DNA from 3 places in the Chryseobacterium sp. CS2K3 genome. Region 1 is predicted to be linked to each of the others. Evidence: riboswitches for the same ligand, from Rfam matches in the RefSeq annotation. Region 1 holds a riboswitch; each other region holds the start of a gene.
What was found. A riboswitch is a leader RNA that binds a small molecule or an ion and turns the genes downstream of it on or off. The one in region 1 is predicted to bind S-adenosylmethionine.
Positions count from the first base shown of each region.

Region 1 (10,587 bases):
ATTTGTCATTCTGACTTATATCAGTATATTTAAACCACCTTTAACAAATAATTAATATTATTTTTGTTGAAGTCAATAAAGAAATAGAAAATATAAGTAAAATGAAAAACACTAAAATCATCCAGGATTTAGAGAAATTAGGGATTAAAGGAAACTATGAAGTAGTGTATAATCCTTCTTACGAAGAATTATATCAGGCTGAAGTTTCTCCTGAAAATCAGGGGTTTGAGAAAGCGGAACTTACGGAATCGGGCGCGGTATCAGTAAAAACAGGAATTTTCACAGGTCGTTCACCTAAAGACAGATATATTGTTCAGGATGATGTTACAAGAGATACAATTTTCTGGGATGGTAAAGTAAACTTACCTACAACGTCGGAAATTTTCGGGTCTTGTAAAGAACTAGTGATGAATCAGCTTTCAGGAGCTAAGAAAATTTATGTAGTAGATGCTTTTTGTGGAACCAATGCAGATACTAGACTTAAGGTAAGATTTATCATGGAAGTAGCATGGCAGGCACATTTTGTTACAAACATGTTCATCCGCCCTTCTCACTATGAGCTTGAAAACTTTGGAGAACCAGATTTCACTGTAATCAACGGTTCTAAAACAACGAACCCTAACTGGGAAGCTCAAGGATTAAATTCTGAAAACTTTGTAATGTTCAACCTTACTGAAAAGCTACAGATTATCGGAGGTACTTGGTACGGAGGTGAGATGAAGAAAGGAATGTTTGCAATGATGAACTATTACCTTCCGTTAAAAGGTATGGCTTCTATGCACTGTTCTGCAAACGTAGGTGAAAAAGGAGATGTTGCTTTATTCTTCGGTCTTTCAGGAACAGGAAAAACTACTTTATCAGCAGATCCAAAAAGATATCTTATCGGTGATGACGAGCACGGTTGGGATAACAACGGAGTATTCAACTACGAAGGTGGATGCTACGCTAAAGTAATTGACTTATCAGAAGAAAAAGAACCAGATATCTTCAGAGCGATCAAGAGAGATGCACTTCTTGAAAACGTTGTAATTAACAATGGAGTAGCAGATTATACAGACGGATCTATCACTGAAAACACAAGAGTTTCTTATCCAATCTATCATATCAACAAAATTGTATTACCATCTAAGGCTGGTCATGCTAAAAAGATCGTTTACCTTTCAGCAGATGCATTCGGAGTACTTCCTCCGGTTTCTATCCTGAATGAAGATCAGGCACAATACCACTTCCTTTGCGGTTATACTTCTAAATTAGCAGGAACTGAAAGAGGAATTACTGAGCCTCAGCCATCTTTCTCTCCGGCGTTCGGTGAAGCGTTCCTTACATTACACCCAACAATGTATTCTAAAACATTGATCGGAAAAATGAAAGAACACGGAGCTAAAGCTTATTTGGTAAACACTGGTTGGAATGGTACTGGTAAGAGAATTTCTCTAAAAGATACAAGAGCGATCATTGATGCAATCATTGACGGTTCTATCGATAATGCTCCTAAAACTCAGGTTCCAATCATGAACCTTGAGATTCCTACTGAGCTTCCAAATGTATCTACAGGAATCCTTGATCCTAGAGATACTTATGAAAATGCTTCAGAATGGGAAGAAAAAGCAAAAGATCTTGCTTCAAGATATATCAAAAACTTCGAGCAGTATTGTGATACTGAAGAAGGTAAGAGATTGATCCCTTCAGGACCTCAATTACAGGAACAAACGATCTAATCAGATTATTTATAATACAGAAAAGCCTCATCATTGATGAGGCTTTTTTATTTTTATCTCTCGCAGATAAGGCAGATTTCGCAGATGGCTCTGGGGTGAATATATAAACTTATACAATTAAGATCTGCCTAATCTGCTCAATTTGCGAGCTAAATATTACATACAGTATAAATCAGGTGATTTATCATTGATTTACTTTAAACTAAGGATAGCTAATCTGTATCCATCCATTCCAAATCCTGATAAAACCGCATCAGTATTAGCAGCGGTTACAGACTTTTGTCTGAATTCTTCTCTCTTATAAATATTACTGATGTGAACCTCAACCTTTGGTTTTCTGATATTTTTTAAGCAATCTGCAATTGCATAAGAATAGTGCGTGAAAGCTCCGGGATTAATCACGACAGCATCAAAATCATCTTCCTGAAGTCTGTTGATGATTTCTCCTTCAATATTTGATTGATAATATTGAAGTTGGTGAGATGTAAATTCGGATTTTAAATTTTCCAAATAAGTTTCCATAGAAACTGTTCCATAGATTTCGGGTTCTCGGGTTCCTAACAGGTTAAGGTTGGGACCATTTATAATCAAAACTTTCATTCTATAAAATTAAAAAGTTTTTTCAATTAAATGTTAAAAATATTTACCTAGTATCTCATTTGTTTCATTGAATTATTAATAATGATATTTGTCATGTTTGTGAAAGTGATAATTTGTGTAAGTCCTTATTTTGATGGGTTTTAATATAATCTTATGTTAATTTTTGAAAATTTATCATGAAAAACAAATAAGTCTACTTGTTTTGTAGACTAAAAGTTTATAGCTTTGCAATCATATTTCGATCGGCTTATAAAGAAAGATGGAGGGAACTGACCCTGCGAAATCTTAACAACCTGCTACGCGCAAGGTGTTACATTCAGCCTTTAAAGGAAAAATAAGCGTTTGGTTTATCGTATTAATCGATGCCCTTTGCTGACTTTTCTGCAAAGGGTAAAATTTTAATATATGATAAACAAAATTGATTATGATTAATAAAAAACTAATTAATTCTAAAGTTTGGATTCCCCCTGTGGCAGCGTTTTTCTTAGGAATTGTAAGCGTAAGCGGGCAAAACTCCAAGCCGAAAAAAGATACCCTTAAAGAAAAAGAGATTGATGAAGTAGTAGTGGTTGCTTATGGTAAAGCTAAGCGAAATAGCTATACAGGTTCAGTAGCTACTATCTCAAGCGATAAAATCAATAACAGACCGGTAACCAATATTACAAAAGCATTGGACGGACAGGTGCCAGGGGTACAAATTACAGGTGCTTCAGGACAACCGGGAGCTGTTTCTACCATCCGAATCAGAGGAATTGGTTCTGTAAGTGCTTCAAGTGATCCTTTATATGTTGTAGACGGAATTCCTTTTGATGGGAACTTAAATGCAATAAGCCCTAGTGATATTGAGTCTATCAGTGTACTAAAAGATGCTACGGCTAGTGCATTATATGGATCAAGAGGTGCCAATGGGATTATCATCATTACAACAAAATCCGGGAAAAAAGGTGAGGCTAAAGTAAATTTCAACATAAGCCAGGGATTTTCAAGCAGGGCAGTAAAAGACTACGAACAAGTAAATACAGATCAATACTTCCAATTGTATTGGGAAGCGATGAGAAATGGATATCAGTCTAAGCAAATTTCTGCACAACAGGCTGGTCAGATGGCTTCAGATAATCTTATTTATGGTCCTGCAGGTTTATCAATTAATCCGTATGGGGCTAATTATCCCAAGCCCGTAGGTCCGGACGGAAAATTATTGCCGGGTGCAAAAGCATTATGGAATGATGACTGGAGAGATGTTTTACAGAGAATCGCTTCCAGAAATCAGGTTGATCTTGATATTAGTGGTGGAAGTGATAAAAGTAATTATTTCTTTTCATTAGGATATCTGGATGATAAAGGAATGGCAATTGAATCCGGATTCAAAAGATATAATACCAGATTAAAGATTAATTCTGAAGTAAAAAGCTGGTTGAATGTTGGAGTGAACTTAAGTTATACCAACAGTATTCAGCAGGCACCTCCTTCATCAGATTCTAAAGCGAGTAATATTATCCATGCAGCGAGATCTATTCCTTCCTTCTATCCTTATTATGAAAGAAACGATGACGGTTCTTATGTGTTGGATAAAGAGGGAAACAAAATCTACGATTTTGGTAAGTACAGACCTACGGCAGCTCTTCAGAATCAGAATGCTGCGGCAAGTTTACCATTGGATAAAAATGAGAATAAGGAAGATAACTTCTCAGGAAAAGGTTTTATGGAACTTACATTCCTTCCGGAATTGAAATTCAGATCGAGCTTTTCTGTGGATTTAGTGAATTATAACGGACATTTATATTCTAATCCGCTTTTAGGGCAGGGAGCAGAAATTGGAGGTTCAGTGACAAGATCCAATACCAGAACATTGTCTTATACTACGAGTAATATCCTGACCTATGATAAAAAATTTGGTAAGCACCATGTGAATGTTTTAGCAGGTCATGAATTTTATAAATATGATTACCAGACCATTTCCGGAAGTAGAAATAACTTCTCTCTTCCCTATTACTATGAGCCGGATGCAGCTTCTTTATTGGTAAGTTTCAGCGGGAATAGTGATAAGTTGAGTTTACTGAGTTTCCTTGGAAAAGTGGAGTATGACTATGCTAATAAATATTTCATTTCAGCTTCAGGAAGAGCTGACGCATCTTCAAGATTCTCTCCGGATAACAGATGGGGTAGATTCTGGTCAGTAGGAGGTTCATGGAAGGTTTCCAATGAAGAGTTTATTAAAAACCTTGATTTCTTCAATCTTTTAACATTACGTGCAAGTTACGGAGGGCAAGGAAATGATAAATTGCTAAGACCAAACGGATCACCTCTTTACTATGCTTATCAGGAATTATATAGAAACTTAAACCTTGGTGGTGAAGCAGGAACAACACTGGAGAAAGCAAGAACTGAGAACCTGAAGTGGGAAACCAATCTAAATCTGAATGTAGGACTTGAGTTTGCAATTCTTAATAACAGAATTAAAGGTAACATCGAATATTTCCAGAGAAAAAGTCAGGATCTTTTATTTAACATGCCTGTAGCTCCGTCTATAGGGATTAGTGATTTTCCGGCGAATATCGGAACAATTAAAAATACAGGATTTGAGTTTTCATTATTTACAACGCCTATCAGAAATGATAATTTCCAATGGAACGTAGATGTGAACTTAAGTACTCTGAATAATACAATTACCAAGCTGCCCGGAGGTTCTATCGTATCTGGAACAACTAAGCTATTAAGAGTGGGAGGTTCTGTATATGATTTCTATATCCCTGAATGGGTAGGGGTAGATCCAACTAATGGAAATCCACTATGGAAAACTATTTATCAGGATGCTAACGGAAACTCAGTAGAAGGAACAACTTCAGAATATGGTAAAGCCGTGAAAACATTACAGGGATCAGCTTTGCCAAAAGTTACCGGAGGGATCAGTACAAGTATTACTTATAAAAACTTTGACTTTTCTGGATTACTAACCTTTAAGATCGGTGGAAAGATTCTGGATACAGATTATACTTCCATCATGCATAGTGGTAGTGCAGGAGGACGTTCATGGAGTGCAGAAATGCTAAACAGATGGACTCCGGAAAATCGTTACACGGATGTTCCTGCTCTGAATACAACAACGAATAACTGGACTTCAACGTCTTCAAGATTTTTATATTCAGGAACGTATGCGAGACTTAAAAATGTAAGCTTAGGATATACGCTTCCATCAGATTATTTTGAGAAAATTGGGCTTAAAAAGTTTAGGATTTATGTACAGGCAGAAAACCTTCTGACTTTCTATAAGCATAAAGGAATGGATCCTGAGCAGGCTTTGGATGGTACAACATATTACAGATATCCGGCAATGAGAACAATCACTTTTGGTCTTCAGGCAACTCTTTAATCTTTAAAATTGAAACAATGAAAAAATTAAAATATTTATCTTTTGCTCTGGTTGGATTATGGTCATTCACAAGCTGTGAAAGCGAGCTGGATACAGCACCTACAGATCAATCCAACAGTACAGAGGTTTTCAAAACAGCAGAAAGTGCTGAAACCGTTATCAACGGAACCTGGGCAAAATTCAATAATGACGGGACAACATATGCAAACATTGGTTTTTCAACTGTCATGAGAGCAAGTGATGCAATGGGAAGTGATGTGGCTGTATTGACTAATAAATACGGGTTTGCAAGTACTTACACTTTTTCAGAAATGGAAAACAGAACTGCTAGCCGCCCGTTGTTTATCTGGTCTATGCTTTATTCCACCATTAATAATATGAATAATGTTATTGCAAAAATTGATGGGACCGAAGGAAGCCAGGAAAAAAAGAATCAGGTAAAAGGTCAGGCAAAAGCATTGCGTGCTTTCTGTTATCTTAATATTGCAAGCTTTTATCAGTTCAGCTATCTTAAAAATAAGTCTGCATTAACGGCTCCTATTTATACAGAACCTTCAACGATCAATACCGTTGGAAAGAGCAAATCCAGTCTTGAAGATATTTATACTTTGATTAAAAGTGATCTTACAGATGCAGATAATTTGTTGAAAGATTACACAAGAAATAATAAGGATAAGATCAACAGAAACGTTGTGAACGGAATTCTGGCAAGAGTTTACCTGAATACCGGAGAATGGAGTAAAGCGGCAGCCTCAGCAAAAATTGCGAAGGAAGGATATCCTTTAATGGCACCGGAAAAATATAAAGATGGCTTCAATGATATCACCAATGTAGAATGGATCTGGGGGCATGCTCAAACTCAGGAGCAGTCTGATGCAAGTTACGCTTTCCACTATCTGGATGTGTCTTCATCAGGAAGTTTCTACTATAGTTTTATGGCTGATCCATACTTTAAAGCTTTGTTTGATACCAACGATATCAGATCTCAGTTGTTCTCATGGGATAATCTTCCGGCAAGAGAAGGATTGCTAAAATATGCTAAATTTAAATTTAAACCAACCCTTATCGGAGACATCGTTTATATGAGAGCTGCTGAAATGTACCTTATCGAAGCGGAAGCGGAAGCAAGAAGCGGAAATGTAACTCAGGCTGTAACAGTTTTAAACCAATTGAAATCCGCAAGACTTGCGAATACTTACACTGGTTCATTAGCTCAGAGTGCTGTAGTAGATGAAATACTGATTGAAAGAAGAAAAGAATTATTTGGTGAAGGGTTCTCTCTTTCAGATATTATCAGAACACAGGGATCAGTGGTAAGAAAACCATTTGTAGATTCAGCAGGAAAACCGATTAAGGTTCAGATTACGACTCCAAATGGAACAGTAAAAACTGTTGACGGAAGAGGGCATTCAATCTTTAATTTCCCTGATAAGAGTGAATTTGTACCGAACAGTAAGTATTATTTATTCAGTATTCCACAAAAAGAACTTGAGAATAACCCGAATTTATAATCTATAGTCCATAATTAGATTTGATTTTTTAACCATCGCTTTTGCGGTGGTTTTTGTTTTTTTACAAAAGGGTTTTAAAATTATTTACCTCGAGACCGGTAATAGACAAGAGAGTCAAAAGTCTTCATAAACTTATTGAAACTGATACTTTTTACACTATCAAATTTTTCTCTTTCTCCAATGAAATAACGGTATTCTACAGATAACTGCCTTTTATTTGTTTTAATTTTAATCCTATCAGGCATATAAATAGAATGTACTCTCTTTCCGATTTTTGTATTGTCATTGATAAGATAAATCTGATTCTTGTCAAAGCTCTCTTTTAAAATAGCCCAATCATTTTCTGTCAATTTAAATCTGAGGGTATCAGAAGTATCCGGTTCGATCTGGAGATCCGATGTATAAATATCAGTTCCATTAGACGTAGAAAGACTTCTGCCTGTGGTTAGAATGGTAATGTCATTGCTTAATGTTTCCTTTTCCTCACATGAAAATATGATGAAACAAAAACAGATAATAAGAGCTTTTACAGTAAAAGATTTCATTTAAATGCTGAAGGTTTATAGAGTTTATAAAGAAAAAAAAGTAATATCTAAGTCGTTAATCTACTTTTAAAATTTAACCTTTATGCTATCCTTGATCACAAAATCATCCAGATAAATTTTATACTGTCCGTCTTGCCTGCATTCGAGCATGTTTTGTACCATTTCTAAATTATATGGAGTGTTTAAAATATCTCTCATTTTACCGAAAGAAGTTTTGTATTCCTTAGTTAGAATAAAATGATTATTGAACTTATATTCCAGTTGTTTTGTACTTTTTTTCTTGACGAATACCGCGGTGGGAAATAATGTTTTAATATCATTTGGTGAAGCACTTGGACTTAAAAATGAGTGAATTGAGTCAATTTGTTTAGAAAAAACCGTTTGTTCTTGGTTTATAAGATATGCATTCACAGGTTTATTCTCTTCAAGTTTTTCACTTCCCGATTGCTTTCCATCAAAGTTCAATGTTTTGGAGATAATGACCAGGAAATTCTCATTGGTATTATTACGCAACATCAGGTTGATCTTCTTTTCTTTCTTCTCAAACGAATAAGATAATTCTACTTTATCCCTATCGTTTTTTGTACAGGAAATAATACATAATAGAAGTAAGGAAATAATAAATTGATTGAATAATTTCATGAGGGTTAAGAATTCGTATGAGTAATAAGCCTGTTTGATTTTACAAAGGTAAGAACATTATTCTAGGATAAAAAAAATGGTATTTGTTTTGATAACAAGAAAATATAGATTGATAATAAAGCTGTATTAAGCTTCGGGTTCACCCCATTTTATAAAAAATCTTTACCTTTGTCACAATGAACCTTTTAAGATGGATATTGGCAATTTATTTTGTGGCGTTATCACTGATGCCATGTGAAGACGTGTCTCATCTTTCTTCAGAGCCTGTGGGACAGAAAATTTCATTAAATATTCACGGGGCACATTCAACAGATAAAGGTGATATCTGTTCGCCATTGTGTGCATGCAGCTGTTGCCAAATTACGGTATCAGCATTTAAGATGCATCCTTTACTGGAGATTCCTGAGCAGATTCCTGCTTACTTTTCAAAAAAGATTCTGTTTCATAAAAACGACTTTGCCTATCAGGTATACGATCCTATCTGGCAACCTCCTAAAATTTAATTTTTATTGATTTTTAGAAAGTTACGCTTTCTAAGTACACTTGAAACTTTGCAATACCATTGCAGAGGTTTTCAGGATATTTTTGCTGCAGTATTTTATACTGTATGCATTTATTTTCAATATAAATTAAATAAAAATCGTGTTAGATAAAATCATAAAATTCAGTATCAAAAACAAGGTGATCATTGGTGTTATGACCTTGCTATTGATCATTTGGGGAACATGGAGTGCCACAAAATTACCTATAGATGCTGTACCCGATATTACCAACAATCAGGTGCAGATCATTACCGCATGCCCTACATTGGCAGGGCAGGAAGTTGAACAATTAGTGACGTTTCCCATAGAACAAAGTATTGCTAATGTTCCGGATATTCAGGAAACGAGAAGTATTTCAAGATTCGGACTTTCTGTAATTACTGTAGTTTTCAAAGAAAATGTAGACATCTATTTTGCCAGACAGCTGATCAATGAACAACTAAAAAATGCTGTTGAAGAAATCCCTAAAGGTGTCGGAACTCCTGAGCTGGCTCCTGTAAGTACAGGTCTTGGAGAAGTATATCAATATATTCTTCACCCCAAGAAAGGCAGTGAAAAGAAATACAATGCCAAAGAACTCAGAACAATGCAGGACTGGATCGTCCGCAGACAGCTTAACGGAACGCCGGGAGTTGCTGAGATCAATAGTTTCGGAGGTGAACTAAAACAATATGAAGTAGCCATTAATCCCAACCGGCTGAAAGCAATGGGAGCCAGCATTACCGAAATATTTACAGCCCTTGAAAAAAATAATCAGAACACCGGAGGAGCTTATATTGATAAAAAACCCAATGCCTATTTTATCCGTGGGATAGGATTGGTAACATCTCTGGAAGACATTAAAAACATTGCCGTTAAAAATGAAACCGGAAGTGTCCCTATTTTTATAAAAGATGTTGCAGATGTTCGTTTGGGAAGTGCTGTACGTTACGGAGCATTAACTTATGACGGAAAGGTGGATGCTGTAGGTGGAGTTGTGATGATGCTGAAAGGAGCAAACAGTAATGAAGTCGTAAATAATATCAAAGCAAAAATCCCGACCATTCAGAAATCACTTCCTGATGATGTGGTGATAGAACCTTTTCTTGATAGAACAGATCTTGTAGACAGAGCCATCAGTACCGTTGAAAAGAACTTGATTGAAGGAGCTTTGATCGTAATCTTCGTTTTGGTAATCTTCCTTGGAAACCTGAGAGCCGGGCTTATTGTAGCTTCGGCAATTCCCCTTTCCCTCTTATTTGCACTGGGAATGATGAACGTTTTTGGAGTAAGTGCCAATCTGATGAGCTTAGGAGCAATAGACTTTGGCTTGATTGTAGACGGAGCCGTTATTATTGTAGAAGCAACTTTACATCATTTAGGCTTAAGAAAAACCACCCGGGCACTTACCCAGTCTGAAATGGATGAAGAAGTGTTTCTTTCCGCTTCAAAGATCAGAAGCAGCGCAGCATTTGGAGAAATCATTATCCTCATTGTATATATCCCGATTCTTACATTGGCAGGAGTAGAAGGTAAAATGTTTACCCCAATGGCAAAAACAGTAGGATTTGCAATCTTGGGAGCTCTGATTCTTTCATTGACATATATCCCGATGATGAGCGCATTGTTTTTATCCAAAAAAATATCACATAAAGAAACATTCTCAAATAAAATGATGAA
Region 1 is NZ_JCAKRW010000001.1:152,985-163,571, reverse strand. Features, by position in the region: gene pckA (phosphoenolpyruvate carboxykinase (ATP)) at 102-1,718, shown strand; gene AC5YGG_RS00800 (type II 3-dehydroquinate dehydratase) at 1,911-2,318, opposite strand; SAM riboswitch class I at 2,563-2,659, shown strand; gene AC5YGG_RS00795 (SusC/RagA family TonB-linked outer membrane protein) at 2,743-5,688, shown strand; gene AC5YGG_RS00790 (RagB/SusD family nutrient uptake outer membrane protein) at 5,706-7,199, shown strand; gene AC5YGG_RS00785 (hypothetical protein) at 7,280-7,744, opposite strand; gene AC5YGG_RS00780 (hypothetical protein) at 7,811-8,386, opposite strand; gene AC5YGG_RS00775 (DUF6660 family protein) at 8,563-8,889, shown strand; gene AC5YGG_RS00770 (CusA/CzcA family heavy metal efflux RND transporter) at 9,029-10,587, shown strand, end outside.

Region 2 (10,587 bases), on a different contig from region 1:
ATGATAAAAGGTCTGCATTTTCTCCGATTACCTGATCTGTAGATCTTCCGGCACCGTGACCTGCATTCTTTTCGATTCTTAGAAGGATTGGGTTTTTACATCCTTGCTTTTCCTGAAGTTCTGCTCCAAATTTGAATGAGTGAGCCGGAACTACTCTGTCATCATGATCACTTGTAATAATCATTGTTGAAGGATAACAAGTTTTTGTTTTTACGTTGTGTACAGGAGAGTATGATTTCAGGTATTCAAACATATCCTTGTTGTCTTCTGCTGTTCCGTAGTCATAAGACCACCCTGCACCGGCTGTAAATTTGTTATATCTTAACATATCCAATACTCCAACTCCAGGGAAAGCCACTCTTGCAAGGTCTGGACGTAAAGTCATTGTTGCTCCTACCAATAAACCACCATTTGATCTTCCGGAAAGTGCCATATATTCTTTTGAAGTATAACCTTTGCTCTGTAGATATTCTCCTGCCGCGATAAAGTCATCAAAAACGTTTTTCTTCTGCATTTTTGTTCCTGCATCATGCCATTTTTTACCGTATTCACCTCCTCCACGGATGTTTGGAACGGCATAGATTCCGCCGTTTTCCATCCAGATAGCGTTTACTACTGAGAAAGATGGCTGTAAGCTGATGTTAAAACCTCCGTAAGAGTATAGAATTGTTGGGTTTTTACCGTCAAGCTTAGTTCCTTTTTTATAATTGATCATCATAGGAACTTTTGTACCGTCTTTTGAAGTATAGAATACCTGTTCTGAAACGTAATCATCCGGATTGAATTTCACTTTCGGTTTTTGGTATACTTCTGATTTTCCTGAATCTACATTGAATTTGTATGTAGTTCCCGGCGTAATATAGTTGCTGAAAGAGTAGTAAATATCTTTCTCTTTTTCTTTTCCGCCAAATCCGCCAACGTTTCCTTTTCCTGGAAGTACAATTTCTCTAATCAGTTTTCCTGTTTTATCAAACTGCTTTACCTGATCAATAGCGTCAATCATATAGGTAGCAAAGAAATATCCGCCCCCTGTAGAGATTCCCAATACGTTTTCTGTTTGTGGAATAACATCTTTCCATGTTTCAGGAGCCGGGTTGCTGATTGTTGTTTTTACAAGACGCATATTCGGAGCATCTTTATCTGTAAAAATGAAAAGATCATCTCCTTGTGTATCTACGATATTTGCATTGACGTCAAATCCTTTTGTAATCTGAACAAAATCACCGCCTTTTTTAAGGTCTTTGATATATATTTCATTTCCGTTGGTAGCATTAGCCGCAGAAATAATAAGATATCTCTGATCATCTGAAACGTGCGCTCCAAGGTATCTTCTAGGCGTTTTTTCTCCTCCGAAAATCAGTTTATCTTCAGATTGTTTTGTTCCTAATTTGTGAAAATAAACCTTATGCTTATCTGTCATCCCGGAAAGAACGGTTCCTTCTTTTGGTTTGTCATAGCTTGAGTAATAGAATCCTTCGTCTCCCTGCCAAGAAATTCCGCTGAATTTTACATCAAGTAATGTTTCGTCGATTTGTTTTTTGGTAACAGCATCAATGATGATGATCTTATTCCAGTCACTTCCTCCTTCTGAGATAGAATATGCTGCAAGGTTTCCTTTTTTGTTGAAAGAAAGGTTAGACAATGAAGTGGTTCCTTTGTCCGAGAATTTATTCGGGTCTAAAAATACTTCTGTTGCTTTGGTCTTATTGTTTGTTCTGTATAATACAGATTGTGCCTGCAACCCATCATTTTTAGAATAATATGTATAATCTCCTTCTTTGAATGGTGCTGAAATTTTCTCATAATTCCAGATATCTTTCAATTGATTTCTGATTTTATCTCTGAATGGAATTTTAGACAAATAATTCTGGCTGTAAGCTACTTCTTCATCTACCCACTTTTTAGTAGCATCGGAATCGTTTTCAAGATCTCTGTACGGATCAGCAACAGCAGTTCCAAAATAAGTATCAGTCTGGCTTCCCTTTAATGCTTTTGGATAATTCATTGTTTGAGAATAAAATGATGCTGAAAACAGAACTCCAGCAGTTAATAATATAGGTTTAAAATTCATAGTGAACGGTTTTATCAAAAATACATAAAGTATGTGAAATAAAAAAAGTCCCGAGAATTCGGAACTTTTATTTTTTAAACAGCTATTAATCAGCAGTTCATTACTTAGAAACTGTCGAAATAGAAGTCGGTAAGATTGGTAACAATTTCATCCGGACCACCGTTCCAGTAGTATATTTTATCTCCTTCTTTCAATTCGTATAAGCTGAATTCCTGGTCTGTAGTAATTGTTTTATCTGCAGTAGTAAAATCCTGAATCATTTGGTTCAGGAACTTTTTCAGCTCGTCTGCTTTTATCTTTTTAGGATCTGTTTTGGGTTCAGGAGTAGGATTGGCAGGAACTTTAAAGCTTACGGTATATTCTACCTTTGCAATTTTCTGTCCTTCTACATATTCGTTAGGCTCAACATTGATTTTCTTGATGTTCAGCTTACCATTTCGGAAATTGGCAAATACGGCTTTGAAATAGTCTTCTGCCTCTTTTTGACATGCTGTGGCTGCAGCTTTAGGAAATATGGATAAAAAGCTGTCTGCGCTTGTTTTAATCATATCATCTGTATTTTCTTTAAAGTTTACTTCAAAAGCATCTTTTCCTTCTACAGTGGGTCTAAGATAATCATTAAGCTTTAAGCGTGTTGGCTCATCATTGTTCAGAAAAGTTCCGAAGAACAGTTCAAAAACTTCTTTAGGTTTCTTTACTTCTGTCTGTGCAGAAACGTATTGCCCCATGATGGTAAGCAACAGCACGAAAATAATTTTGTAGTTTTTCATAGTTTAATTAATTACTGGTGATTAAAACAAAAACCTCTGAAAAAATCAGAGGTTTCTATTTTTTATTTTAAAACTTTAGTAGTTTTCTTCTTCTCCTTTCATTTTTTCTGCGTTCTCTGCCATGATTACGGCATCGATCATTTCAGCAATATCTCCATTCATATAAGCATCCAGATTGTACATAGATTTGTTGATTCTGTGATCTGTTACTCTTCCCTGAGGATAGTTGTATGTTTTGATCTTTGCAGAACGGTCACCTGTGGAAACCATAGATTTACGTTGTGCAGCGATATCTCCCTGTACTTTTTGTAATTCGATATCGTAAAGTTTTGTTCTTAGCATTTCCATTGCCAATTCACGGTTTGCTAGCTGAGAACGAGCTTGCTGACAAACTACTACTAATCCTGAAGGTTTGTGCGTCAACTGTACTTTGGTTTCAACCTTGTTTACGTTCTGACCTCCGGCACCTCCTGAACGCGATGTCTGCATTTCAATATCAGCAGGATTCAATTCGAAATCTACTTCCTCTGCTTCCGGTAAAACAGCAATGGTAATTGCTGATGTGTGAACTCTACCCTGAGATTCTGTTTCAGGTACACGCTGTACACGGTGAACTCCTGATTCGAATTTCATGATTCCATATACGCCTTCACCTTCTACTTTCATGATCAATTCCTTATATCCTTTTGCAGCTTCATTGGAATCGGTCACTTCATGTCTCCAGCCTTTTGTTTTGAAATACATGGTATACATTCTATACACATCTTCTACGAAGATTGCAGCTTCATCACCTCCTGTTCCGGCACGTAATTCTACGATAACGTTTTTGTCATCAGCAGGATCTTTAGGAATTAAAAGAACTTTTAACTCTTCTTCCAATCCGGGAATTTTTGATTGTGCTTCCAGTTTTTCTTCTTTAGCAAGATCTACAAGATCTCTGTCTGAACCGTCAGCAATAATTTCGTCAGATTCTTCGATGCTATCCAATGCACCTTTGTACTGATCGTAAACTCTTACAATTTTTCCCAAATCACTATATTCTTTGTTCAAAGAAGAATATCTTTTTTGGTCTGAAATGACATCAGGCTGTATAATAAGGTCTGCAACCTCATTATATCTTTGTTTTATAGCTTCTAATTTTGGAATTAATGATTTAGACATTGTGGAATTTTTGTGGGTGCAAAGATAAGAATTATTAATTCAAAATTAAAGTATAAATTTTTGAGCATGAAGGATAAAGGGACAAAATAGTAAAAAGGCTGGTTTGTGAATTTACCTGTCTGTATTTTATATACATCATTTTTACTCTAAACGTCCTTGGAAAGTCTTCTGTCTACCCAATATAAAATGAGCCCTACTGCAATTATTCCCAATCCGATCATACTTTCTTTAGGATTATGGATGAATGTAAAGTAAAGGATGTAAATACTGAACAGTAAAAAAACAGTCGGAAATATGTAAAATGCATTGGATTTAAATATTTTACGGTCTTTCTTTTTAAGAAAATAAACCGTTGAAATTGCCAGACTTGCAAATAACTGAAGGATAAAGGCCGTGTAGACAAAAATCTCCTTGAAACTTCCTGTTAAAATAATGATTGTGGCAATCACTGCATGAGCAAAGATAGCCCTTACCGGAATTCCTTTTTTATTTCCTGCTGAAAGCGGTTTCCAAATACGGGTATCTTTTGCAAAAGCCTGTGTAAGCCTTGAACCCACCCATAGATAGCCACTGATAGTTGCAATAAGCTGTAATGCGATGAAAATATTAACAATTTTCCCAAAGGAAAGTCCCAGCATATTCACCGCCGCTTCACCCATTACATCTTCTTTTCCTGCTAATTGACTTACCGGAGCGTGTTTCAGCATAATATAATTGACAAGAATATAACTCACGGTTACAAAAACAGTTCCTATGATCAGGGATTTGGGAAGATTCTGCTGAACATCTTTTATTTCTCCTGCAATATACGATGCGGAATTCCAGCCAGTATAGGAATACGTAACAAAAACCAGTGAAGTAGCAAAGGCAGGAAGCATGATTTCGTTCTGCCAGCTGTCACTAAAGTTCAGACTATTTCCAATTTGTGGATCGTCTGATAATCCAACCCCAAGAATAACCAATACGATAATGAAGGCTATTTTAATGAAGGTAAAGAAGTTATGAAACCGGCTTGACGTTTTTAAGCTAAAAGACAAAGTTATTGCAACTAAAAATATAGCTGCAATTGCGAAACCGTTCCCGAAGGAATAATCAAATACGGAAAGATATTTGGACATTGCAAGTGCAGCCAGTGCCACAGGTGAAGAAAAACCGATGATCAGGGAAATCCAGCTTATGAGATATCCGAATAAAGGATGATAAGTTTCTTTAAGGTAAATAAAATCTCCGCCATTTCCTTTAAAATGTGAGCCTAATTCGGCATAGCAGAAAGCTCCGAACAAGGCGAGAATCCCGCCAATAATCCATAACAGGAAAATACTATAGGTATTGGTAATATCGGATAACTGAAACCCGAGCGTTGTAAATATCCCGGTTCCTATCATATTGGAAACGACGATGGCAGCAGCTGTCTTCCAGCCAATCTGATGTGAAGAAGTACTCATTTACTGATTAAAAATTAAAATTAAGCCTTCCAAAGAAATAGCTTCCCAATGTTCCCATCTGAACGGGCGCATATTTGAATACTCCATAGTATGAATTTTTATAGGTCTGAAGATCCGGAAAAACATCGAATACGTTATTGGCTCCTACCGTAAGGTTGATATTTTTAGTAAGGTTATATCCTACACTTACGTCAGTAACTACCTTTGGAGAAAACTCCTGAACGACCCCGAAAGGAAAACCGTCTCTTATGACTTTACCAAAATAGGTATTTCTTATGAGAAAATTGAATCTTCCGATACCGTAATTTAAGCCTAAGGAAGCTTTTGTTTTTGGAGAAAGTGTCTCAATAATATTTATCTGATCCGGACCGAAATATTCGTCCCTTGGGGTATCTATCTTTTCAGGAAAATGAAAGCCTGTAATTTTTGTTTCTGTATAGTTTCCGGCAAGGTTTATATTTAAATTTCCGCCTCCCAGCTTCCAGTCGTAAGTTGCAACCACTTCTATTCCTTTGGTTTCTGTATCAATTGCGTTGGCAAAAAATCTACCGCTTTTCACTCCATAATTTGCCAGCCTTTCATCGGTAATATTACTGGTAATGACAATTCTGTCTTTTACCCTGATCCAATATCCATCTATGGTAATAAATAGATTATTTAAAGGCTTGAAGGTAAATCCTGCGCTGGTATTCACCGATGTTTCCTGTTTTAGTTTATCAAAATTAAGATCGCGTGCTGCCTGGCTGTCATTTCTAAAAATTCCTTTGGTAACGATCTTTAAACCGCTTGTGGAAATATCTGCGTAAGAGTTATTAAAATACTGCTGTTGAAGCGAAGGCGCTCTGAATCCTGTCCCTACCGCCGCTCTTACTGCATAATTTTTTACAAACTCATATCTTAAAGCTAATTTTCCGTTCAAAGTATTTCCAAAGTCTGAATAGTTTTCAAATCTTCCAGCCAGATCTATACTCAGCTTTTTATCCAGATCATAGGAAATGTCTGCGTATACTGCTGTGGAATGTCTGTCTTTCTTCAATGCATTTGCAGGTGAAAAACCGATGAATGATTGTGAACCACCTGCTCCGATAACCTGAGAGCCGTCCACAGCAATGTTTCCGTCAATATCATATTGCGCATATGAGGCTTCATCTCCGGCTTTAATCTGATATTGCTCAAATCTGAATTCTCCTCCGAATCCAATATTGAAGTTCTTTATATTTTTAGCAACATCAAGATTGACTGTATTTTGTAGGAAACTGTGCGATCCGGCATAAAAACTCGTTGGTGATTTTATGCCTAAGGATGCGTTATTAGTATTGCTTACATTATATTTGAAGGTATTGCTTCCAAATGTATTGCTGAGATCAATCAGCCAGTTATTTACATTATATTTTGCCCCAACAGCGTAAGAAATATCATAGATCTGAGATCCCAATACTGCCTGAAAACCGTATGGATAAATTTCTTTAACTATATTAAAATCTTCACTTGGCAGCCTTCTGAAGCCATATCCTTTTCCTTCTTTGATACTGAATCCACCAAAGGAATAGAATTTAAGATTATCATTCAAAGGATATTCTGAATTGAAAAATAACTGTCCCTGCCTGATCTGTGCATCTCCGATCTGAAAATTAAAATCATCTCTTGTCAGTCCTTCTTTTTTCAGCATAAGATCATCCTGTTCTCTCGCTACATCCGGATTATCAGCAAATTCATAGGCAAAATTTTTCCCGAAAATATCAAGATCATGATTTTGGGTTCTCGTTGTTTTACCTCTGTGGCTTAATTGTAATGAAAGGTTGATAAAACCATCATTTTTACCAAGAGAGGTTCCATAGTTTACACCTGCCTGATAAGTATCTCCGTCATTTCTCCCACTCAATCCGTAGGTCAAACTTGCAGAGGCTCCGGCGTTCTTTTTAAGAATAATATTAATAACTCCTGCAATGGCATCTGATCCATATTGTGCGGCAGCTCCGTCTCTTAAAACTTCTATTTTTTCAATGGCAATGATCGGAATTGTACTTAAATCTGTTCCTACAGAACCATTTCCAACTGTATTCTGATAGTTTACCAATGAAGTTGTATGCCTTCTTTTTCCATTAAGCAAAACTAAAACCTGATCAGGTCCCATTCCTCTCAAACTTACAGGATCAATGTGTTCTGTACCATCAGAAGCGGATTGTCTTACGGAATTAAATGACGGAACCACATAGTTCAAAAGGTCCTGAGCTGTCATTTGTGGGGAAGATCTTTGAATTTTATCGATATTGATAACATCTACCGGAACCGGTGTTTCCAGTTTTGTTCTTTTAACGTTACGGTTTCCTACGATGACAATGTCTTCGATCTGATTTCCTTTTTCCTCCTGCTCCTGGGCTGCGACCAAAATTGTCCCAAGCAGTAATACAGCTGTGCTTAATTTTTTCATCTTTATTCTTGCCAATTAATACTATTTCTCCACAGATCATTCTGCAGATACACACAAGACATCAAGAAATGGAATTCATATAAGAATATTGACTTCACTTATCTCCCCCATCGGGTTGGAATTAGCACCTTTACATTTCTGGAATCATGCAGGTTGCTAAGGTTTCATTGGGCCAAATCCCTCCACCTTTCTTGATAAATCTAGTGCAAAGGTAGACTAATTTTTTCAATATGCAAAAAGGCAAATCTGCTCATCTGCAAATTTGCCTTTGTATTTATTTTACAATCATCTTTTGAATTGCCATTCCTGTTTCTGATTTCAGATGAACAAGATAAGTTCCTGCCGGATAATTAACTTTCAGCTCATGGATACCGTTTTCTTTATCCAGCCTAAATGAATCGAGCTTTTTACCATTCATATCGAAGATGATAATTTCACCATTTTTGACTTTATTAAAAATTAATTTTGCCAACCCATTTTTCACAGGGTTTTCTCCGATCTGAAGAGACAGTTTATTTGCTGCATTTACATCTGAAACAGATAAAGATCCTTCGTAGTTCCCGAAAATTCGGAATTCTCCCGGCTGTAAAGTAATGGAAGCTGTTGTATTGGTAATATTATTGATCGTATTATCCATTAAATTTTGCCATTGTCCGGTATAAGGGAAGTAAGCAACAACATTTTGCACTGATGTGGAATAATTGGCAAGTACTACAACATTCTTCATCCCATTGATAGAAGCATCATACAGATAAATTCGTGTGATCAATCCATTAGGATCATTCATAAGGTTATTGGATTCTATACTGTATGTCTTGGATTTAAATATCTGATAAGTATTTCTTATATCGATAATTTTTGCCCAGGTATTATACACAGCTTTTCTATTGACATCATTATCATATCCTAATGTAAAAGCAATAGGCTTTTCGTCTGTTCTGCAGCTATTATCAATAGTTCCGTTGGCACATCTGTTAATACTGAACTCATAGCCCAGCTCTCCAAACTGCCAGATCATTTTCGGTCCGGGAATCGTGAAAAATGTGGCTCCAAAGGTCTTCATTCTTTCCAGAGCTGTAGTAAGGTTTTTCACGTTGTAGCTTCCGTTAACAGCACCGTAAGCAAGGTTTTTAAACATTAATCTTTCTTCATCATGACTCTCTCCGTATCCTACTGCCCGCATATTGGTAAAGCCGTGAAGAGAATGATTCATGCGGTCATAGCTGCTGTTTTCCTTATACCCCATTGTATTTTGATTGTAAGGCTCAGTTTGTTTATTCCAAAGCATAACACCTTTGCCTTCTGCAGCTCTATAATTTGCCCATTGTTGTTCTTCGGCATCTGTTCCAAGATGTTCAAATATTATGTAAGAATTAGGATCAATTGTCCATTGTCTGTCTGCATAATGTTTCATAATATCCACTCTGTCCTGCTGATAAGCATTGGTACAGTTTTCATCGTTCTCAGAGCAGTTTTGAGTAAATCCTTTTGTTAAATCCCAACGGAAACCATCAATACGATATTCTGTCAGCCATTGCTGAAGACATCTTTCAACGTAATATTGAGTTGAAGGACTGGAATGGTTAAAATCATTAAATACGTTATAGGAATGTTTTGGAACCTGATTGAAATAAGGATTATTTGCCGCAACATCTCCATAACCATCGCCATCAGGATCTATATTCCAAAGCCTTACCAATGGTGAACGACCTGTTGCATGATTAAATGCAACATCCAGAATGACGGCAATTCCGTTCTGATGACACAGATCTACAAATTCTTTGAATTTTTCCGGAGTACCATAAGCTTTATCTAAGGCATAATGGAAGGAAGTATTGTATCCCCAGGAAAGATTTCCATCAAATTCCATGATTGGAAGGAGCTCAATGGCATTGATTTTTAAATTCTTTAAATAATTGATCTTGTCAATTAAAGACTGCCAGTTTTTTTCCTGAGTAAAATCTCTTAACAACAATTCATATATGATAAGATCTTCTTTTGCAGGTCGCTGAAAATTAGTTACCTGCCAGTTGTAAACAGCTTGTCCTGTCTTGAATGTAGAAACCTCAAAATCCTGTCCTGCCGGAAAAGCCGGAAGATTAGGACAAGTAGAAGCAGAAATCCAAGGATCATCATATGAAGATAAAATCTGAGGTGAATAAGGATCAGCTACTTTTTTTAAGTCATTCGTTCTGTATTGAAATGTATACAATTGCTGTGGCGTTAATCCATTCAATTCTATCCAATACAGATCAGGATTGGCTGTATCTCTTTTCATTAAATAGGCATCATTCACCGCCCAGTTATTGAAGCTTCCTATAACATGTACAAAGTTTTTATGGGGAGCATATAACGCAAGCCCTACTTTTGTCTGATCGCTAGAATTATAATTTATTCCTTGCTTTATCCAGTTTGGAATTGCCTCAGCAACCACATTTCTGGGCACCTGCAATAGGAATGCCGCCTTCTTTGAGCTTGCATCTTCTGTTGCAATAAGTTCCATAGTTGTATCCTGCGTTACCGTGTAGTTATAAGAATAAGATTGAGACGGTGTAGACGTTGAATTCACAACGGCTCCGTTCGCTTTAAGCTGATATGTAGCATTTACATTCGTGGTTGCTGTAATATTGATTGAATTACCCGCTGGTACAGAAGTAATACTATTCGCAGCAGGATTGGTTAAGGTAAGATTCAGAACGCCAACATTCA
Region 2 is NZ_JCAKRW010000008.1:167,413-177,999, forward strand. Features, by position in the region: gene AC5YGG_RS15050 (prolyl oligopeptidase family serine peptidase) at 1-2,071, opposite strand, end outside; gene AC5YGG_RS15055 (hypothetical protein) at 2,176-2,841, opposite strand; gene prfA (peptide chain release factor 1) at 2,917-4,002, opposite strand; gene AC5YGG_RS15065 (APC family permease) at 4,149-5,447, opposite strand; gene AC5YGG_RS15070 (TonB-dependent receptor plug domain-containing protein) at 5,455-7,878, opposite strand; SAM riboswitch class I at 7,974-8,079, opposite strand; gene AC5YGG_RS15075 (alpha-amylase family glycosyl hydrolase) at 8,153-10,587, opposite strand, start outside.
Region 2: it holds a riboswitch for S-adenosylmethionine, as region 1 does, so the genes downstream of both, AC5YGG_RS15070 (TonB-dependent receptor plug domain-containing protein) here and AC5YGG_RS00795 (SusC/RagA family TonB-linked outer membrane protein) in region 1, are expected to answer to the same signal.

Region 3 (10,587 bases), 140 kb from region 1:
CAGAAACATTGTTGATACTAAATATTTGAGATACTTTCCCTGATTTTCTTTCTTCTTCAAATTCATCAATAAGACAAGCTACGGCTTTCTCAGCATCATTTTCGTGAACCAAAATAGAGATTCCGTTTTCTATAGCCTGCTGAGAGATCACTCCCACACTGATACGCGCTAAAGTAAGCGCTTTAAAAATTCGTCCATCAATTCCGATTTCACCCAGGAAATCTTCTCCTTCAAATTTGATGATTGATCTGTTCTTCAAAAATTTTATTTCGTTAGCATTTTTCATTACTTTATAAAATGTTTTTTATGATATTATTTAATTGTTGATATTCCATTAGGAAGGCATCATGCCCGTGTATAGATTGGATCTCGTGATAAGAAACATCCTTCTTTTTCTCTTTTAATTTCTCAAAGCATATTCGGATTTCAGAAGCGGGAAAGAAAAGGTCTGTATCTACGGAGATCATGTGCATTCGTGCCTCTATTTTCTCCAATGCCTCTTCTTCAGTATTAATATTCATCAGTAGATGATTCATTAGCTTATAAGATTCTAAACTAAATCTTTCGTTTAATGCGTTACCATGATAAATCAACCAATCTTCTGATTCTAAGCGTTGTTTTTCCTTATTGTATTTATTTTGAAATCTGTCGTTAAGAGATTCGGGGGTTCTGTAGCAGAGCATAGCATGAATTCTTGCTTTCTGTAATGGCTGTTCTTTATCATTTAATAAGAATTTCTGAACCAGACATTGTGCATGCAGCCAGTCATGTGTTCTGTAATCACAGGCAATGGGAATAAAAATTTCTGCCAGCTTAGGTTGCTTTGCTAACATTTCCCAAGCAATTCCTCCTCCAAGTGAGCCTCCGATAATGGCGTATAAGTTTGTAATATGTAAATCTTCTAATCCTTTCAAAAATAGATTGGCTATATCTGAAGGGGTGAAGTTTTCATAGTCTTCAATTAAAAAATGATCGTATCCGTTTCCGGGAATGTTGAAACACAGAACTGTATACTTATTTGTATCAACGATCTGGTTTTCTCCTACCAATTGTTTCCACCAACCTTTGTCACCGGATACTGTTGAATTTCCGGTTAAAGCATGATTGATCAAAATAATGGGAGCTGTAAACAGGTCTTTCCCGAAAAGCTCATAGCTTAACGAGATATTGTATTCCTTTTGGGAATTGGTTTGATACGAAAGATTAATATAGTTTAGTTCTGTTTTCAATTCTATTATATTTTAATACAATTGAAAATGCCACAGGAAATGGCTGAAAAGAACTTCAGTAAGTTATCTGTCCAAAAATTACTTTGGTAGAACGTAGCACCTTCTTTGCTTGCGCAAAGGGTTGCTAAGGTTTCATAGGGTCTAATCCCTCAACCTTTCTTGATAACATTTTCAATATTTGAATGAACGAATGGTGCAAAGGTAGTTCTTTTCTTTTAAAATCAAAAAAAAATTAATTTAATATTTAAAAAAGCCCTTAAATACAAGTATTTCAGAGGCATATTAATTATTATTCAGATAAAAGGAATTGGAATTATTTTACAAAAAAACTAACTTCGTATTGAAAAATGATGACATATGATCGCCGAAAAGGAAAGATTACAAGATACCAAATGGAAAAACTGGGGACCTTACGTAAGTAACCGCCAATGGGGAAATGTACGTGAAGACTACAGTCCGGATGGAAATGCATGGAACTATACCAATCATAATAATGCGGAAAGCTACACGTACAGATGGGGCGAGGAAGGTATTGCCGGAATCTCAGACGTAAAACAACTTTTTTGTTTTGCTTTTTCGTTTTGGAACAAAAAGGATAGAATTGTAAAGGAACGTTTCTTTGGATTGAGCAATCCTCAGGGAAATCATGGAGAAGATATCAAGGAAATATTCTATTATCTGGATAACACTCCTACTCATAGCTATATGAAAATGGTTTATAAATATCCGATCAATGCGTTTCCTTATGATGAATTGGTTGCGGAAAACGGAAGACGCAGTAAGCAGGAACCTGAATATGAAATTTTTGATACAGGGATATTTGATAATGATGCTTATTTTGATATTTTCATAGAATACTGTAAAGCAGATCACAATGATATTCTGGCAAGGGTAACGGTTTGTAACCGAAGTCAGCAGGACGCACCTATTGTAGTTGCACCAACGGCATGGTTCAGAAATAACTGGAAATGGGGTTACAATACTTATAAAGCTGAAATGTTTGCTTCACATGACGGAAGTATTAATATCGAACACGACAGTATTTCTATCAAGAAGTTTTACTCAAGAAAAGATAATAATCAAAGGGTATTTTGTGAAAATGAAACCAATACTCCAAAGCTGTATGGCGCCCCTCAGGCAGAAAACACTTACTTTAAGGATGGTATCAATAATTTTATCATCCATCGTAGTAATACGGTAAATCCAGAAAAAAGAGGAACTAAAGCTTCTTTTTTAATTGATGAGGTAATTGGTGCCGGACAATCTGAAACTTTTGAATTCAGATTTTGCCCTGAAGCAACTGCTGAACCTTTTGAGAATTTTGATGAAATTTTTAATACCAGAAAAGATGAGGCTGAAGAATTTTACAATGAAGTTCAAAATGATACGACGAATGAAGATGAAAAGAACGTTCAGAGACAAGCTTTCGCTGGACTTCTTTGGAACAAACAGTTTTATCATTACAACATTGGAAAATGGTTGAAAGGTGATCCGAATTTTGAAGCTCCAAGAAACTTTAATGAATATGTGAGAAATACGGAATGGAATCATCTTCACAATAAAGATATTATTTCCATGCCTGATAAATGGGAATATCCATGGTATGCAACCTGGGATCTCGCTTTCCATTGTGTTCCTCTATCCATTATAGATGCAGAATTTGCTAAAGGACAGCTTTTACTTCTTACCAAGGAATGGTATATGCATCCTAACGGACAACTGCCAGCCTATGAGTGGAATATGAGCGATGTAAATCCGCCTGTCCATGCATGGTCTTGCTTCAGAGTTTTTAAGATTGATGAAAAAAATAATGGAAAACCGGATTTGCTATTCCTTGAAAAAGTTTTCCAGAAACTTCTTTTAAATTTTACATGGTGGGTAAACAGAAAGGATAAAAATGGCAAGAATATCTTTGGTGGTGGCTTTCTTGGGCTGGATAATATCGGAGCTTTTGACCGAAATATGGTTTTAGAGGATGGGCAGCACCTGGAACAAGCTGACGGAACGAGCTGGATGGCAATGTATGCTCTCAATATGATGAGAATTGCCATGGAACTTGCACAATATTATCAGGTATATGAAGATATGGCGATCAAATTCTTCGAGCATTATCTGTACATCGCTGAGGCTATGGAAAATCTGGGCGAAGGAACAAAAGGCTTATGGAATGAAGAAGATGGATTTTTCTATGATGTTCTTCAGCTTGGAAACGGAAACAGTGTTTCTTTACGATTAAGAAGTATTGTTGGATTGATTCCTCTTTTCGCTGTTGAAATTGTAGATCATCGTCTTTTGGAAAAGATGCCAAACTTCAAAACCAGAATGGATTGGATCTTAAAAAATAAGCCTGAACTGACAAAATTGGTTTCTCACTGGGATGAGGAAGGTCAGGGCAGAAAACACCTGATGAGTATTCTTCGTAAAAACAGACTCACAAAAGTTTTATCGAGAATGCTTGATGAAAAAGAGTTTTTAAGTTCTTACGGAATTCGGGCAATGTCTAAAGTCTATGAAGAAAATCCGTTTGTATTCTCGGTTCATGGCAATGAAAATGTAGTGTATTATACTCCTGCAGAAAGCGACAGCCGAATGTTTGGTGGAAATAGCAACTGGCGTGGACCCATTTGGTTTCCCATCAACTTTCTGATTGTGGAAAGTTTGCAGCGCTTCCATTATTACTATGGAAATAGTCTGAAAGTAGAATTCCCAACCGGAAGCGGAGAGAAGAAAAATCTGGATGAGGTAGCACAGAATATCAGCAAACGACTTTGTTCGATCTTCTTAAGGGATGAAAACGGACAACGTGCCTTTAATGGAGGAAATCCAAAGTTCAATTATGATGAACATTTTAAAGATTATATTACTTTCTTTGAATATTTCCATGGAGATAACGGACGTGGTGTGGGTGCTTCTCACCAAACGGGTTGGACGGCTACTGTGGCGAAATTGATAAAACCCAGACTTACCTTCTAATGAATAATAGCTAATAAATAATAAAAACCAGATGAAACATCTGGTTTTCTTTTTATATATTTTTTTTTGCCACGAATGCACTAATGAAATTATACTTGCATAATTTCACAAATAAAATCTATCAACCCTCTGCGTTTAATAATCCTTCACATAGACATAGTTTTTGGATATTAATAGTATTCTGCCGTTTAAATCAGCGCTTTAATAAAAATTTCGTGCATTCGTGGCAAAAAAAATGAGGCTCTCAAGCCTCACTATAGTTTTAAATTTTTTCTCCGTTAACGAATACTTCATATCCGATTTCTACATTCGGTTCTAATGTTTTTGATACGGAACAGTATTTTTCAAAAGATAATTCTGCTGCCTTTAAAGCTTTTTTAGGGTCAATTTCTCCCTCTAAAAGAAATTTTACTTTTATGGATTTAAAAGGTTTTGCATCATCTACCTGGACTCTCTCTCCTTCTACTTCTGCCTGAAAGCTTTTAATATCCTGACGTTGTTTCTTTAAAATGGATACCACGTCTATTCCGCTACATCCTGCAACTGCCATCAATACGCTCTCCATAGGAGAAACTCCTTTTGCACCCGGTTGAGAAGTATTGTCTAAAAGGATAGAGTTCCCTTGGGAATTTGTGCATTCAAATAAAAAATCGTCGTTTATTCTGTTAAGTGTTATTTTCATTATTGCTTATTACTTGATACAAAATTATAAAATTCCTCTGGCTTTTATCTCCAAATATTTATTGATAACGTCAATATTCAAATTCTCGGGAAGTGTATAAACGGTATAAATTCCATATTTCCGGAGTTCCTGAATGATAAGCTTCTTTTCAAACTCGAATTTTTCTGCGACAATTTCATCATAGATTTCCTGCATATTCTCAGGATTCTTGTTGATCATAGTCTGTAATTCTGAGTTTTTAAAGAATACTACAACCAACAGATGATTCTTGGCTATTCCCCGAAGATATTTCAACTGACGGTTTAATCCGTCCAATGTTTCAAAATTGGTAAAAAGCAGGATAAGGCTTCGTTGATTGATTGTATATTTTATATCCTGATACAATCTGTTAAAATCACTTTCAAAGAAATCTGTTTTGATATTATAAAGTGCTTCCGATATTTTTTTAAGCTGCCCGGATTTATTGTCTGCTGCAATTTTATTTTCTCCTTTCTTAGAGAATGTCATCATCCCGGCTCTGTCACCTTTTCGTAAAATAATGTGAGATAATGCCATAGTTGCATTAATGGAATAGTCTAAAAGGCTTAATCCATTGAAAGGCATTTTCATCGTTCTTCCTTTATCAATCAACATAAAAATACGCTGTGATTTTTCATCCTGAAACTGATTAACCATTAATCGGTTCGTCTTGGAAGTCGCTTTCCAATTGATGGTTCTGATATCGTCACCCGGAACATAGTCTTTGATCTGCTCAAATTCCATCGTGTGTCCTAGTTTTCTGATCTTTTTGATTCCTCCAAGCATAAATTCACTCTGCAATGCCATCAATTCATATTTTCTTAAATGAATAAAAGACGGATAAGATGGTAACATCGCATCTTTCTGAAATGTAAATCTTCTGGCAACAAATCCTAAAGGAGATGAAGCGTAAATATTTAAGTTTCCAAAATGATATTCTCCTCTTTCTTTGGGTTCCAACGAATACTGAAAGAAAGTATTAGCCCCAGCCTGGATCAATTTTTCAATCAGGAAATCTCTTTTCTGAAACTGAAAGGGTATTTCATCAATAACCTTAGTGGTAATCTTAAAACTGTAATTATTTTTAATATCAATCTTTACAAAGTTCTCATCACCATTGGATAATTTTTCAGGTAATATTCTTTGAGCCTGCAAAGCATTCTTTTGATTAAAAACAAGTAAATAATCTACCATAAAAGCAAGAAAACAGATCAACAGCACAATATGAGCCAACCACATTAATCCGGGAAAGAAAAATGCAAGAACATAGAGTATTCCCACTCCGATAAGTGTAAAGAAAAAGCGGGTATTGATGTATAAGTTTTTCATTATTTAAGTTGCAGGTTGCAGATTATAGGTTTTAGTTTCTGAAGGGTCTTATTTTTTGAAATTATAAATTGTATTTCCAGTTCTGCACAATTTCCTCTTGATATTTTAAAAATTGTAGATAGTATTTCGTACGTCAATTAAACTTTATACTCTATCTACTGCCTCCTATCTATTATCTGCAACCTATCTTGGTATTTCAATTCCTTCTAATATTTGACGGATAATTTCATCTGCTGTAAGCCCTTCCATCTCTCTTTCCGGAGAAACAATGACTCTGTGTCTTAGTACAGCATAACTAGCTTCTTTTATATCTTCAGGAGTTACAAAATCTCTACCTCTTAATGCTGCAAATGCCTTGGAAGCAGTAAGAAGCGCTAATGATGCTCTTGGTGAAGCTCCCAGATATAAGAATTGGTTTTCTCTTGTGTTGATAATAATCTTAGCGATATATTCCATCAATTGTGCTTCCACAATGATTTCCTTTACCAAATGCTGATAATTTTTCAACTGTTCTGCTGTGATTACCTTGTTGACAACTTCTGTTTTATCTTCTTTTTTGCTTTCGTGCTGGTTTTTAATAATTGCTATTTCCTGCTCAAGATTAGGATATCCTACATTGATTTTGAAAAGAAAACGATCCAGCTGAGCTTCCGGAAGTCTGTAAGTTCCTTCGTGTTCAATCGGGTTTTGTGTAGCCACTACCAGGAAAGGTTCTTCCATGATATAACGGTTGCCATCCATAGTAATCTGTCTTTCCTCCATTACCTCAAATAACGCTGCCTGAGTTTTTGCCGGTGATCTGTTGATCTCGTCAATCAATATAAAATTGGAGAAAATAGGTCCTTTTTTAAATTCAAATTCTGAATTCTTCATGCTGAATACTGACGTTCCCAAGATATCGGAAGGCATAAGATCCGGCGTAAACTGAATTCTGCTGAATCCTACATCTATTGTTTTTGCCAATAATTTTGCCGTAATCGTTTTTGCTACTCCGGGAACTCCTTCAATAAGAACGTGTCCATTGGAAAGTAAGGCTGCAAGAAGATGCTCGATCATGCTTTCCTGTCCTACGATTACTTTACCTATTTCTGTTTTTACTTTATCAAGGCTTGCACGAAGCTCAATCATATCAATTCTCGACTGAAACTGATCTTCGTTTTTATTTAAGTTTATAGAAGTTTGATTTTCTGTGTTTGGGTTATCAAGGTTTTCCATAATAAAATTTAATTTATCATCTAACAATATAGCAATGTAACAATTATATTCATTAAGAATAGTATTTGATTATCATTGGTAAACTGTTACATTATAATATTGTTATATTATTTAAGTATTTCATCAAGAAGCTTATTAATTCTTGACAGATCTTCCTTCATCACACTGGCATAAGGATCCTGAGCTTTATTAATAAGACTGATTGCTTCATTGATCATTTCTATTGTTTTTCCTGTCTTTAACTGAAGTTTTTTGGCAAATTCTTCATCTAAATTTTTCGTATCAATCAACAGGTCTATTCTTACCTTATTCAGGAAGTATTGTGCCTTCTTCGCCATCATATCATGAAAATCTCCTTCCTGAAGATAAAGATTTCCTATACTTTTCACAAAATCCAGTGAGGTATTTCGTAAAGGCTCTATCACAGGAACGATTCTCTGCTTTCTTTTAGCATTAAAGAAAATAAAAAGAAGAAGACCGCCTAAGAATAGCCACCATGCATATTTCAAGGCTGGATTCCCCAATATAAACCTCATAAAAAAGCTTGATGTATTGGATTTATTTTCGATAAACCAAAGCGTTTCTCTATCCTGAAGATAAGAAAAAATATCCTGAGCATATTTTACATTCCCAGGTTTTAAAAGGTAATAATTAGTAAGAAAAAGAGGCTCGCTATGCACATAAATTGTCCCTTTTCCGAATTTTATCTTGATAAAGTTTGCCTGATCTACATTCTGTTTTTCCACCGTTTTTCCAAGAATCTCTACCCCCGGCTTGATGAATGAAAAACCTCTTCCTGAAGGGAATTTATCTAATTTAATAAAATCATTCAGGTATTTCTTATCAGTAAACTTCAATACATTCTGTTCTTCAAAAGATATATCTGAAGCATAGAAACCTATACTATCTGAAATATTTCTTGGTATTCGGCTTATAATCAGCATGGCATCTGAACCCTTGGACACCTCATCCATTATTTTCTTCCATGATTCCCCGTCTATCTCTTTCTCAATAACAAGAATGTTATGATTTCCTTTTTTGTGCTGATTATAATATTCGTAGGGAGCCTGATCGATTTTTTTCAGATTATTCTTGAAAAGATCGTTCGCTTCGTTATTAAAAACAAATAACCCGAATGGTGACTTCGCATTAATATCAAAATTCTTACGCCAGTCTGTAGTTTCTTTTTTGTTAACTTCAAGCAACGCCAAAATAACCATCACAATGATGAAAATTACAGCATATATTTTGAAAGTTTTATTCATGGTTAATTTCGTTATGGTTTAAATGCCTGATATTGGTTTTTAAATTTCTGATAGCTCTGCTCATCAATACTGAATTCTCCATACCAGACATATTCAAAGATATAAGACAATTCTGAAAATCCTTTTTTAAGATCCTGAACTTTCAGCTCAGCTACATAATCTTTATTTGTTTTTTCGGGATTCCAGTTAATTAGTTTTTTATCGCTTAACTTTTTTAGAGCAAATAAGAACTGGTACCGCACTGCCGAACGATAATCTCCAGCATGTTCAAACTTGGCAATGCTTTCAGGAAAATTAATTTCGTGGATATTTTCATGCAATTCTTCTACATTAAGATCCAGCTTTTTATTCTTTTTACCGAAGATAAAGTTCCCGTCTTTTCCAAGGATATATTTAATGATAAAATAAAGAAGAAATCCTACCAGAATAATAGCAAATAAACGGACAAGCGCTACTGTAAATTCTGAAGATTTAGCAAAAACCGTCTCGCCAAAAATACTTCTCAGAATCTTATCTACTTTCCTCATCAGCTTTTGCCAAAAGGATTCTCTGGGTTTTGATACAGAATAATCAAATTCATTTCCTTTATATCTTGACGGAACATTTTCTTTAAAATGCTTTGGATAAGCAGTGTTTTCGGTTACCGGCTTCTTCATCAGTACAGAATCTGCCCGCAGCATATTGTGATAATGCTCAGTACTCAATGAGTCTCCCAGATAATCATCCACAGGAGCAACATCCTGACCCTGCGCAAAGCCAAATGACAATAAAAATAGTATGAAAAAAAGAATTTTATTCATTAATGCCAATAGTATCTATTTCTTCTAATTCTACTTTCTGATGAAGATCTGTTCGGCTGTCATAATACATTAACCCTCCATTGATGTACATCAGATTTGAAAGGAAAAACGAAATAAGAATTGATATTCCGTAAAATATTGAAAATATGATTCCAAACATCCCTGTAAAAGGGTTTTCTTCAAATCCTCGGTCTGAAGGAGAAGTAAGAAGTGATCCATACATGAAAAACATCGGAACAATCGTAAAAATGGACGTTGCAATATACATAATGATAAACATTACAAATGCTGCGCCCCAGTATTTCCAATACGGAGATTTTTCACTTCCGTTGGGGTACGAAAACTGTGCTCTTATGGAATAACTTAAACTTTCTAAGAATCCTCTTTTTGAATTGAAATAATCATACATCAGGAATGTCGTGACATTGAATATAGTAGGATATAGAAGCAGGATAAGAAAAATCCCGATGAAAATCAAGATAAGAGCATAGGAAAAGCCTATGACAAATAATGCTATAGGGGTCACTATAAATATCATCCCCAAACAAAGCTTTGCAATTCTTCCGGCATTCTGCTTAAAATCTGTCAGAATCTCATCAGCCTTTACTTTCCTGGCACCCTGAGCAATTCTTTTCATATAAAACACAGGATAAAGGTAATTCACAATCGCCAAAACAATAAAAAGCAATAGCCCCAGAACCCCTACTCCAATCAGTAATCCTGCATTATTTGAAAAGTATTCTTCAAAATAAAAACTGCCGCCATCAATATTTCCTCCAAAAAAATATACAAAAAACTCTTTGTACCCAAATATGAAAATTGTTATCATTAAAATCAATAGCAAACCATTGATCAAGGCATAATTCGTTAAATAATTCTTTCCGTATAACTTGAAGAAGTTGAAACTGTCACTAATGAAAGTCCCAAATTCTCTTTTTTTATAAAATTGTATCATTGATCTGTTTATTAGTTTTTTTGTTGACAATAGACGGATACACAAAGTAGTAGAATCCGATCACTGCAAGTGAACCGAAAATAATCAACAGATTAAGAAACAAAGGCATTTTCAAAGCATG
Region 3 is NZ_JCAKRW010000001.1:15,491-26,077, forward strand. Features, by position in the region: gene AC5YGG_RS00060 (ACT domain-containing protein) at 1-286, opposite strand, end outside; gene AC5YGG_RS00065 (alpha/beta fold hydrolase) at 291-1,229, opposite strand; SAM riboswitch class I at 1,290-1,398, opposite strand; gene AC5YGG_RS00070 (MGH1-like glycoside hydrolase domain-containing protein) at 1,587-4,202, shown strand; gene AC5YGG_RS00075 (OsmC family protein) at 4,465-4,884, opposite strand; gene AC5YGG_RS00080 (DUF58 domain-containing protein) at 4,909-6,231, opposite strand; gene AC5YGG_RS00085 (AAA family ATPase) at 6,415-7,446, opposite strand; gene AC5YGG_RS00090 (DUF4350 family protein) at 7,554-8,711, opposite strand; gene AC5YGG_RS00095 (DUF4129 domain-containing protein) at 8,723-9,511, opposite strand; gene AC5YGG_RS00100 (DUF4013 domain-containing protein) at 9,504-10,466, opposite strand; gene AC5YGG_RS00105 (stage II sporulation protein M) at 10,450-10,587, opposite strand, start outside.
Region 3: it holds a riboswitch for S-adenosylmethionine, as region 1 does, so the genes downstream of both, AC5YGG_RS00065 (alpha/beta fold hydrolase) here and AC5YGG_RS00795 (SusC/RagA family TonB-linked outer membrane protein) in region 1, are expected to answer to the same signal.